2 regions of the Micromonospora sp. LZ34 genome follow, and region 1 is predicted to be linked to the other one. Evidence: riboswitches for the same ligand, from Rfam matches in the RefSeq annotation. Region 1 holds a riboswitch; the other holds the start of a gene.

Region 1 (5,419 bases):
GGCGCTGCTCGCCACGCTGTCCAAGGCCACCGGCCGGGGGATGCGCGACATCGTGGCCACCATCCAGCGGGAGCAGGATGAGGCGATCCGCTCCCCCGGCTCCGGGGTGACGGTGGTCTCCGGCGGCCCCGGCACCGGCAAGACGGCGGTCGCTCTGCACCGCGCCGCGTACCTGCTCTACTCCGACCGCAGCCGGTACGCCGGCGGCGGGATCCTGGTGGTCGGCCCGTCCACGGTCTTCGTGGAGTACATCGCCTCGGTGCTGCCGTCGCTCGGCGAGGACACCGCCACCCTGCGCTCGCTGGGCAGCCTCTTTCCCGGGATGAGCACCACCCGCACCGACCCGCCGGAGGTGGCGGCGGTGAAGGGCTCGCTGCGGATGCGCCGGGTGCTGGAGCGGGCGGTCCGGGACGCGGTGCCGGACGGCCCGGCCGAGCTGCGGCTGCTCTACCGGGGCGAACTGCTCCGGCTGGAGCGGGCCGAGCTGGACGCGATCCGGGACCGCGCGCTGCCCAGGGGCGCCCGCCGCAACGAGGTGCGCCGGGCCGGCTTCGACGGCATCTTCGCCGCGCTCTGGGCGCAGGCCCGCCGGCTGCACATCGGCCGGCTGCCCGAACAGCGCGCCTTCGAGGACGAGCTGGCCGACCGCCCCGAGTTCCGGGAGTTCCTCAAGGCCTGGTGGCCCCGGCTGCACCCGCGGCACGTGCTCGGCTGGCTGGCCGAGGAGGAACGGCTGCGCCGGTACGCCGGTGGCATCCTCTCCGGCCGCGAGATCCGGCTGCTGACGGCCGCGTACCGGACGCTGGAGACCGAGGGGCTGACCGTCGCCGACGTCGCGCTCCTCGACGAGCTGGACGCGCTGCTCGGCAAGCCGGTGCGCCCGGCCCGACCCAAGCGGGACCCGTTCCAGCTGGTTGGCGGGGTGCGCGAGCTGAGCACCTTCGCCGACCGGCAGCGGGCCGCCCGCGAGGCCGCCCGGCAGCGCCCGGAGGACTACCGGGAGTACGCCCACGTGGTGGTCGACGAGTCGCAGGACGTCTCGCCGATGCAGTGGCGCATGATCGGCCGGCGCGGCCGGCTGGCGTCCTGGACGGTGGTCGGCGACCCGGCGCAGACCGCGTGGACCGGCGACCCGGAGGAGCTGACCCGGGCCCGGGACCAGGCGCTCGGCCGGCGCAAGCGGCACCAGTTCACGCTCACCACCAACTACCGCAACTCGGCGGAGATCTTCGCGGTGGCGGCGGCCGAGATCCGCCGGCTCTACCCGGACCTGCCGCTGCCCACCGCGGTCCGGTCCACCGGCGTCGACCCGGTCGAGCTGGTGGTGCCGCCGGCGGAGCTGGAGACCGCCGTCCTGGAGGCGGCCTCCGCGCTGCTCGCGGAGGTGGAGGGGACGGTCGGCGTGATCACGCCGGTGCCGCGCCGGGCCGAGGTCGCGGGCTGGCTGGGTGGGCTGGGCGCTCCCCGGCTCCAGGTGGTGACCAGCCTGGAGGCCAAGGGCATGGAGTACGACGGGGTGGTGCTGGTCGCGCCGAGCGAGGTCCGGGCCGATCCGGGCTCCGGGGTACGCACGCTCTACGTGGCGCTCTCCCGGGCGACCCAGCGGCTGACCACCATCGACCCGACCGGCTGAGGGCCGGGGCGACCCGCCCGCGGGCGTGCCGGCCGGGCCGACAGTTGCATACATAGCTATGTGAGCATATATTTGACCGGGTCCGGACGGGCGGCGGAGGGTGTTCGCGTGGGTGCAGGTCATGACCACCAGCACGGGTCGGCGGCGCACGCCGCCCACCACCACCGGGGCCGGCTCTGGGCCGCGTTCGGCCTGCTCACCGCGCTGATGGTGGTGGAGGCGGTGGCCGCCTTCCGCACCGGCTCGCTGGCGCTGCTCTCCGACGCCGGGCACATGTTCACCGACGTGCTCGGCATCGGCATGGCTCTCGCCGCGATCACCGCCTCCCGGCGTACGGCCGGCGACCCGCAACGCACCTTCGGGCTCTACCGGCTCGAGGTGCTGGCCGCGCTGGCCAACGCCGTGCTGCTCTCCGGCGTCGCCGTCTACGTGGTGGTCGAGGCCGTCCGCCGGTTCGGCCATCCGCCGGAGGTGCTGGCCGGCCCGATGCTGGCGGTGGCCGTCCTCGGCCTGCTCGCCAACGTGGCCGCCTTCGCGCTGCTCCGCTCCGGTGCCCGGGAGAGCATCAACCTGCAGGGGGCGTACCTGGAGGTGCTCGGCGACCTGCTCGGCTCGCTCGGCGTGATCGGGGCGGCGCTGCTGATCGCCCTGACCGACTGGTGGTGGGCCGACCCGCTGGTGGCCGTCGCCATCGGCCTGTTCATCCTGCCCCGCACCTGGCGGCTCGGGCGGGCCGCGCTGCGCATCCTGGTGCAGGCCGCCCCCGAGCACCTCCAGGTCACCGCGGTGCACGACCGGCTGGCCGCGGTGCCCGGCGTGGCCGGCGTCCACGACCTGCACGTCTGGACGCTGACCTCGGGCATGGAGGTGGCCTCGGCGCACCTGACCATGGCGCCCGGCGCGGAGGTCGGCAGGGTGCTCGCGGACGCCCGAACGGCGCTGCAGCAGGACTTCCGGATCGAGCACGCGACGTTGCAGATCGAGCCGGGTGCGTCCCCTGGGGTCTGCGGGTCGGTTGAGTGGTAATGAGCACAACCTTAAATCTGGGTGTGTATTGTGACGCTATGCCCGATTTTTTGGTGACCACGTGCGCACCGTCAGTCACTTCCGCTGCACTGGTCACACGGGCACCGGTAGGCTCGGTCCCGGCCTCCGCCCGGCGGCACGCACCGGTGCCGGCGGTGGCCGCCGCCTAATCGCCCGCAGGGGCGAGCCGGGGAACCATGTTCCTGGGGTGCATCCGCGTCAGCGGTAGGGATCTTCCGTCCCGAACCCGTCAGCTAACCCGGTCGGCGGCTGACGGAAGGACACGTGTATGCCAGTAGTGGCACCTGTACGACGCACCGCCGCCCGGATGGCGGCACTGATCGTCATCACCCTCGCTCTCGGCGTCGCCATCGCGCCCGCCGCACCGGCCGGCGCCGCCCCACCGACCACCGGCCTGCTCGCCGCCGCACCCGGGCAGGACGAGGAGGGCGGCACCCCCGCCCTGCGCGCCCAGCTGGAGGCGGCCAGCAAGGGCTACCTGGACGCCAAGACCGCGCTGGACAAGTCGGTCAAGCGGCAGCAGCAACTCGCCGTCCAGCTCCAGTCCACCGAGCGCGAGCTGACCGAACGCAGCAGCAAGGTCGGCGAGATCGCCGGCGTGGCGTACCGCACCGGGCGGCTCGGCGTGGCGTCCGCGCTGCTCAACAGCAGTTCCCCGGACGGCTTCATGGACCGCGCCGCCGCGCTCGACGCGGTCGCGGCCAACGAGGACCGGGTGCTGCGCGACCTCCAGGAGACCCGCGACGAGGCCAACCGGACCAAGCTCGCCCTGGACGGCGAGATCCGCGAGCAGCGCAAGCAGGTCACGCTGATGGCCAAGCGCAAGGAGCAGGCCGAGCGGGCGCTGACCGTGGCCAACGCGAAGGCCTCCGGCGGGGACAGCTCCAACCGGGGCACCTCCACCGCGACGGCCAAGCCGGCCCCGCGCAACTCCGACGGCTCCTGGCCGGCCGAGTCGTGCAGCGTCAACGACCCGACCCCGGCCAACGGCTGCATCACCCCGCGCACCCTGCACGCGCTCAACCAGGCCAAGGCGGCCGGCTTCACCCGGTACGTCTCCTGCTACCGCTCCGGCGGCTCGGGCGAGCATCCGAAGGGCCGGGCCTGCGACTTCGCGGCGCAGAAGAGCGGCTTCGGCGGGGACGCCACCGGCGGGGACAAGACGTACGGCAACAACCTGGCCGCGTTCTTCATCCGGAACTCCGACCGGCTCGCCGTGCTCTACGTGATCTGGTACCGGCAGATCTGGCTGCCCAGCAGCGGGTGGAAGTCGTACAGCGGGGCGGGCGGCGACCCGTCCAGCGACCACACCAACCACGTGCACCTGTCGGTGTACTGACGCCCGGCCCCCGGTGATCCGCCCCGGCGGGTCACCGGGTACGCCGGACGCGGCGCCGGCACGCCCCGGGCTACGCCCCCGGACGTATCGCGGGTGTCGTCGCCGGCCCGACGACCCGGGCCCGGCGCGGCGGCAGCATCGTCGGGTATGAGCCGTCTCCCGCCTCCCGCCCGCAAGGCCCTGCTCACCCTGCACCTGGTCACCTCGCTCGGCTGGCTCGGCGTCGACCTGGTCCTGCTGACCCTCGGCGTCGCCGTGCTGCGCGGCGCCGACCCGGCCGCCGTCTACCCGATCTCCGCGCTGGTCGGCGCCGTGCTCTTCGCCCCGCTGAGCGTGGCCGTCTGGCTGGTCGGCGTGGCCAGCGCCCTGCTCACCCCGTGGGGTCTGCTGCGGCACCGCTGGGTGCTGGTCAAGTTCCTGCTCACCACCGTGATGACCGCGCTGGTGCTGTTCGTGCTCACCCCGACGCTGCGGCACGCCGGGGAGGCCGGCGCGGCGTTCCCGGTGCGGGAGCGGATCGACCTGGTGGTCGCCCCGTCCGTGTCGACCGGCCTGCTGATCGTCGCGACCGTGCTCTCCACGTACAAGCCGTGGGGCCGGCTGCGGCGGGCCCGCACGGCCGCGCGCCGCCCGACCGCGGCGGCGGCCCGCTGATCCGGCCGCGGCGGCGGACCGGGTGCACCGCTCAGCCGACGGGCGGCGGGTCGGCCGGGCCGCGGTCGAGCACCGCGCCCAGCCGGGCGGCCAGCCCGAGGTGGGCGGAGCGGGCCTGGCCGAAGGCGTACCGGAACAGCGGCGCGGGCGCGGTCAGGGTGATCTCCACGTCAATCCGGACCCCGTCCGGCTCGGCCCGCAGCCGGGTGCGGTTGCGCACGGTCGTGGCCGGCCACTGCCGTGCCACCGTGACGATCTCGTCGGTGGTGTCGACCAGGACGTCCGCCCGGTAGGTGACCGGGAACCGCAGCGGCCCGGCGGCCAGCCGGTCGGTGATCGCGTAGCTGGCCCGGGCCCCGGGCCGGGTCCGCAGCCGGCGGACCCGGACGATCAGCGGATGCAGCTCCGCCTGCCGGGTCGGGTCGGCGAGCAGCGCCGCCGCCTCCGCCACCGGGCAGCGGGCCTGGACGGTGTAGCTGAAGGAATCCTGCCTGAGCACGCCGTCTCCCCACCGTCACTGGTCGGACGATCGTCGCCCACGCCGGGTCCGCCTGGCAACGCCCCGACCCGCACCGGCCGGACCGGCGGACGACGGCCGGCGCCGCGGCTACGGTCAGCTGGTGAGGGATCACCCGCCGTGTCGGGCCAGGGAGGACGGAACCATGCCGGGATGCCACCGATGAGCGGACACGTGATGGTCTTCGCGCCCACGCCCCGGCTGACGGTGACCGTCGAGCAGCCGAGCG
Region 2 (5,419 bases), on a different contig from region 1:
GCCCACTCGTCGCGAACTGCACGGCGAGCGGCAGCCCGATCTTCCCGAGGGCGACGACACAGATGTTCATGGCTCTTCTTTCCTCGTCCTTCGAAGCGGGGTCGCCGGCGGAGCGCCGACCGGCCCGGCGGCACAGGTGCTACCGCGATAACGAGTCGACGCGGTGGTAGGTGCCGCCCGGCCCGATCGCGATCAGGACCGCGGGAGGGCGACAGCGCCGACCGGCGCGGTGTCGCTGCCGATCTCGACCGTGCCGCCCTCGGCGGCCGAGCGGAGCAGCGCGGCGGCGACCTGCACGGTACGCAGCCCCTGCCGCAGCGTGACGATGTCGCTCTCCTTGCCGTCGACCGCGTCGCGGAACCGCTCGTGCTCCACCAGCAGCGGCTCCCGCTTCGGGATCGCGTAGCGCACCATGTCGCCCTCGGCGACCCCGCGGAACGCGCGCAGCGCCTCCCACTCGGTGTCGATCGCCCCGTTGGCGTGGAAGGTCAGGTCGGCGGTGAGGGTGTCGGCGACGAAGCAGCCCCGCTCCCCCGTGATCACCGTGGACCGCTCCTTCAGCGGGCTCAGCCAGTTGACCAGGTGGTTGACCATCGCACCGCCGGCGAGCTGGCCGACCGCGGCGACCATGTCCTCGTGCAGCCGGCCGCTGCGCGAGACGGTACGGGCCGACACCGTGCGGTACTCCCGGCCGACGACCCAGCTGGTCAGGTCGATGTCGTGGGTCGCCAGGTCCATCACGACACCGACGTCGGCGATCCGGTGCGGGAACGGCCCCTGCCGCCGGGTGACCACCTGGAACACCTCGCCCAGCTCGCCGGCCTCCAGCCGGAGGCGCAGGCTCTGCAGAGCCGGGTTGTACCGCTCGATGTGCCCCACGCCGGCCACCAGTCCGGCCGTCTCGAACGCCTCGGCGAGCCGAACCGCGGCGGCCACGGACTGGGCGAGCGGCTTCTCGATGAGCGCGGCCACCCCGCTGTGCGCCAGCGCCAGACCGACCTGCTCGTGCAGAGCGGTCGGACAGGCGACCACGGCGTAGTCGACGCCGAGCCTCAGCAGACCATCCAGATCGGGCACCACCGGCGCCCGGAGCGCGCCGGTCGGATCGCCCGCCGGGTCGACGATGCCGACCAGGTCCACGCCGTCCAGGCCGGCGAGGACGCGGGCGTGGTTGCGCCCCATCGCGCCGAGGCCGATCAGGCCCGCGCGCAGCCTTGCCCGCGTCATCGGGCAGCACCGGCCAGGTTGGCGCCCTCGGCGATCCGCTCCAGGTCCCGCTGGGACAGGGACGGGTGCACCGGCAGCGAGAGCACCTCGGCCGCGGCCCGGTCCGTCTCGGGCAGCTCCCACGGGCCGGGCCTGCCGTCCTCGCCCAGGTAGGGCCGGAGGCGGTGGATCGGCGTGGGGTAGTAGACGGCGTTGCCGATGCCCAGCTCGGTGAGGCGCCGCCCGGCCGCGTCGCGGCGACCGCCCGGTACCCGCACCGTGTACTGGTGGTAGACGTGCCGGGCGGCGTCGGCGACCGGCGGGGTGACCATGCCGGTGATCCGGGAGTCGAGCAGCTTGGCGTTGGCCCGCCGCTGCTCCGTCCACTCCGGCAGCTGGCGCAGCTGCACCCGGCCGATCGCCGCGGCCACGTCGGTCATCCGCATGTTGGCGCCCACGATCTCGTTCGCGTACCGCTGCTCCATGCCCTGGTTGCGCAGCAGCCGCAGGGTACGGGCCAGCTCGCCGTCGGCGGTGCTGACCATGCCGCCCTCCAGGGAGTGCATGTTCTTGGTGGGGTAGAAGCTGAAGCAGCCCGCCGTGCCGAACGCGCCGACCGGCCGTCCGGACAGGGTCGCGCCGTGCGCCTGGGCGGCGTCCTCGACCACGGCCAGCCCGTGCCGTTCGGCGACCGCCATGATCTGGTCCATGGCGGCGGGGTGCCCGTACAGGTGCACCGGCATGATCGCGACGGTGCGGTGGGTGACCGCCGCGGCGGTCGCCGCCGGGTCCAGGCAGAAGCTGCCCGGTTCGATGTCGACGAAGACCGGCCGGGCGCCCACCAGCCGGACCGCGTTGGCGCTGGCGGCGAAGGAGAACGACGGGACGATGACCTCGTCGCCCGGGCCGAACCCGAGGGCCATCAGGGTCAGCTGGAGGGCGGAGGTGCCGGAGTTCACCGCGACGCAGTTCCGGCCCCCGACCAGCTCGCCGAACTCCTCCTCGAAGGCGGCGACCTCCGGCCCCTGCACGACGCGGCCACTGCGCAGCACCCGCACGGCCGCGTCGATCTCGGCCTCTCCGATGACCGGCCTGGCCGGTGGAATCATCTCTGTGGTCAGCCCGGACATGGGGCTTCCTCCTGTCGAACAGCGGCCGCGCCCGGACCGGGCGCGGCGCTACGTCGTTCAGATGTGGACAGGAGGGGTGGTGGGTGGGTGATCCGGTGGGGTCGGCGCGAGAAGATCACCCGGACTAACAGGACACCCGGCGCATTCCGGGACGTACGGGCATGTTATCCCGGAGACGCCGGGCGTGGCGGCACAACACCCTGATCTCCGCCGCGACCGCGGTGGCCCGCGGCTCAGCGGTACGGGTCGACCAGGGCGAGCACCGCCTCCGGGTCCTCGACGTGGGCGCTGTGACCGAGGCCGGGCAGCGTCACCACCGGCACCCCGAACTCCTTGAGCTGGGCGTCGGAGACCATCGGGTCGCGCTCGCCCCGGGCCAGCACCACGGGCACGTCGGTCGCCGCCAGCAGGGTGGGCAGGTTCGGCTCCCCCACCGCGAACGCGGCCGGGTCCATCGCCAGCCGCCAGCGGCCGTCGACCTGCCGCAGCCCCGCCTCGACCACCGGATGGTCCGGGGCGAACAGACCGGCCAGCCCACTCACCCGCAGGTAGCGCCGGGCCGCCTCGTCCCGGGTGGCGAACCAGGTGACCGGGCGGTCGGCCAGCTCGGCGGCGCGGGCCAGCTCGTCCGGCGACCAGACCGCCTTGATGCCGAGCCCGACCACCGCGTCCACGTCCAGCCCGGCGGTACGCGCGGCCAGCGTCAGCCCCACCACCCCGCCGAGGGAGTGGCCCAGGACGACGAGCCGGTCACCCGGCTTGAGGCCGCCGGCGACCTGCCCGGCGAGCCCGGCGAAGGAGTACCGGGGCAGCGGCGGCGACCACCCGTGCCCGGCGAGGTCCGGCGCCAGCCAGCGCCCGGCCCACCGGCGCTCCAGCAACGGCGCCCAGGGCAGCCACACCTCGCCGGTCGCGCCCATGCCGTGCAGCAGCAGCAGGACCGGCCGCCGGCCGTCCCGGGTATCCGATTCGTGGTCCATAGGGCGCAGTGTGCCACCGGTCGGACGGCCGGGGCGAGGGGCGCGGGCCGGAACGCGCCGGGCGCCGGCTCCCCGGTGGGGAACCGGCGCCCGGACGGTGCGACGCGGAGGTGGCGGTCAGGCGGAGTAGCCGCGGGTCGCGGCCCAGTTCGCCAGGTCGATGGTGGTCATCCAGTACGACGCCGTCGCCGGGTTCGCCGAGTCGGCGATCTTCACCAGCCGGCCGTCGTCGTCGTAGCCCACCACGGCGATGTAGTGCCCGCCGGGGAAGGAGTGCCAGCCACCGGCGGTGTCGGTGGCGCTGCCGGCGATGTTCACCACGACGCCGCGCTTGGCGGTGATGGCCCGGACCACGTCGGCCTGGAGCTGGTCCATCTGGGCCGGGGTGGCGGCACGGCCGGAGATCATCCGGGTCCGGTACGGGTCGCCCTTCACCACCGCGTTCAGCACCCGGGTGGTGTCGTTGGCGGAGTTGGTGCCCATCTCGGTGGTGCCCAGCTGGGCGCCGAGGGCGTCCTGGGTGCGCTCGATGCCGGTGGCGCTGAGCGCGTTCCGCACGGCCGCCGGGCCGCAGTTGTAGAACGTCGTCTGGGCCTGGTAGTCGTAGTCGAGGACCTTGCGCGACGGCGGCTTCGGCGCGCTCTGCTTGCGGGTCAGGTCCGGGTTCGGCGCGGCCGACGAGGCGGCGGCCGACGGGGCGGCGCTGGACGGGGCGGCACTCGACGGGGCCGTACCGATCCGGGCCTCTCCGCGCGAGGCGGCGGCGGGCGCGTTCCGCAGTTCGGCCACCGTGGCCGCGGCCGGCGCCGAGGCCGGGGCCTCGTCGGCTCCAGCGGCCAGCGCGCCGGCGCCGGTGGCGAGCACGAGGGCCGCGGCCGAGGCGGCGGCGACCTGGTAGGGGCGGTCGGTGGTGATGCGGCGCAACTGGCGCTTGAGGTGGTGCTTCACGGATTCCTCCACGGGACTCGGGGGGTGAGCGGCACACCGGCACCAGAGCGCGGGGGCAGGCCGGCGCGACCGCGCGGACGGCTCGTCCGCGGGTTGGTGACCACTCAGGGAGCGCCCGGCTCTCGGGCGGGGGCGGTTGCCGGCGGGTCAGCTCGCGATCGGGGCGAGCGGCGCGGGCACCGCGGGGCCGTGGAGGTGGGGGAACAAGCGAGGGGTGGGATCGTGCTGCACGAGGATGGAACTCCTTCCGACACCGCCGACCGGGTTAGCTGACGGATTCGGGCGGGAAGAACGCCCTACCACAGGCCTTGGCCCGCGGATTCACCCCAAGGTGCACTGGGTCCCCGGTTCGTTTGATCACGATTGAGCGGGTCGGCGCGGCGTCGCCTCTTGCGATCGGTAACCGCACCAGACGGGCCGACATTACTGGTCAGTCCGTAGCCTGCCAACCCCGTCCACCTGCGTAAACCCGTTTCGGCCCGACAATTTTGCGGGCAGTTAAGCACTGACGCGACTCAATGGGACGGACCTCTCCGACGACGCCAGCGGTCGACAACCGGACAAGCCACCGCCGTCGACCCGGAATTGTCGACAAGCATCGACCGGGACGATCCCGATGACCGATTCCGCGGGCGCTGTGACCGGCGTCACTGGAATAGTTCGGCGATCAGCCCACCCGGGCCGGCCGCCAGCGGGCCGCGGCGACGGCAGGCGCCGGCACCGCCTCGGCGCGCGGTGCGGGCGGCCGACCCGGCCGGAGCCGGGCTGCGGCGGCGTACGCCTCGGCGGCGAGGGCACGGGCCGCCTCGGCGGCCAGCTCGGCGTCCCGCCACGCCGCCCGCTCCCGCTCGGCGGCCGCCCAGTAGCCGGCCAGGCGCTGCTCGCGTACCGCCCGGGCGAGCACGATCTTCTGCTCCACCGGGTGCCGCCGGGAGTCCCAACCGGCCCGGTGGCCGAACACGTCGGACAACTGCCGGGCGGACAACTCGCCCCGCCAGTGGGCGGCCATCGCCGCGTGGTGCAGCCAGCGCTCGCGGGCGGCGTACTCGGCCGGCGTGCGCGGGGTGCGCGGGGCGGGCAGGGCGGCGGCCCCGAGGAACCGGTGGGCGGCCGTGTCCGCCTCGTCGTACGCCTGCCAGGTGCGCTCGACCTCCG

Evidence for each region. A riboswitch is a leader RNA that binds a small molecule or an ion and turns the genes downstream of it on or off. The one in region 1 is predicted to bind cyclic di-AMP.
Region 2: it holds a riboswitch for cyclic di-AMP, as region 1 does, so the genes downstream of both, ACVCAH_RS27275 (C39 family peptidase) here and ACVCAH_RS15575 (coiled-coil domain-containing protein) in region 1, are expected to answer to the same signal.

Annotation. Positions count from the first base shown of each region.
Region 1 is NZ_JBRIQN010000012.1:48,352-53,770, reverse strand. It holds gene ACVCAH_RS15585 (HelD family protein) at 1-1,633, shown strand, start outside; gene ACVCAH_RS15580 (cation diffusion facilitator family transporter) at 1,742-2,659, shown strand; cyclic di-AMP (ydaO/yuaA leader) riboswitch at 2,813-2,944, shown strand; gene ACVCAH_RS15575 (coiled-coil domain-containing protein) at 2,949-4,019, shown strand; gene ACVCAH_RS15570 (hypothetical protein) at 4,167-4,673, shown strand; gene ACVCAH_RS15565 (SRPBCC family protein) at 4,705-5,172, opposite strand; gene ACVCAH_RS15560 (1-phosphofructokinase family hexose kinase) at 5,353-5,419, shown strand, end outside.
Region 2 is NZ_JBRIQN010000032.1:74,897-80,315, forward strand. It holds gene ACVCAH_RS27255 (nucleotide sugar dehydrogenase) at 1-70, opposite strand, end outside; gene ACVCAH_RS27260 (Gfo/Idh/MocA family protein) at 193-1,227, opposite strand; gene ACVCAH_RS27265 (DegT/DnrJ/EryC1/StrS family aminotransferase) at 1,224-2,336, opposite strand; gene ACVCAH_RS27270 (alpha/beta fold hydrolase) at 2,570-3,316, opposite strand; gene ACVCAH_RS27275 (C39 family peptidase) at 3,434-4,276, opposite strand; cyclic di-AMP (ydaO/yuaA leader) riboswitch at 4,504-4,644, opposite strand; gene ACVCAH_RS27280 (hypothetical protein) at 4,932-5,419, opposite strand, start outside.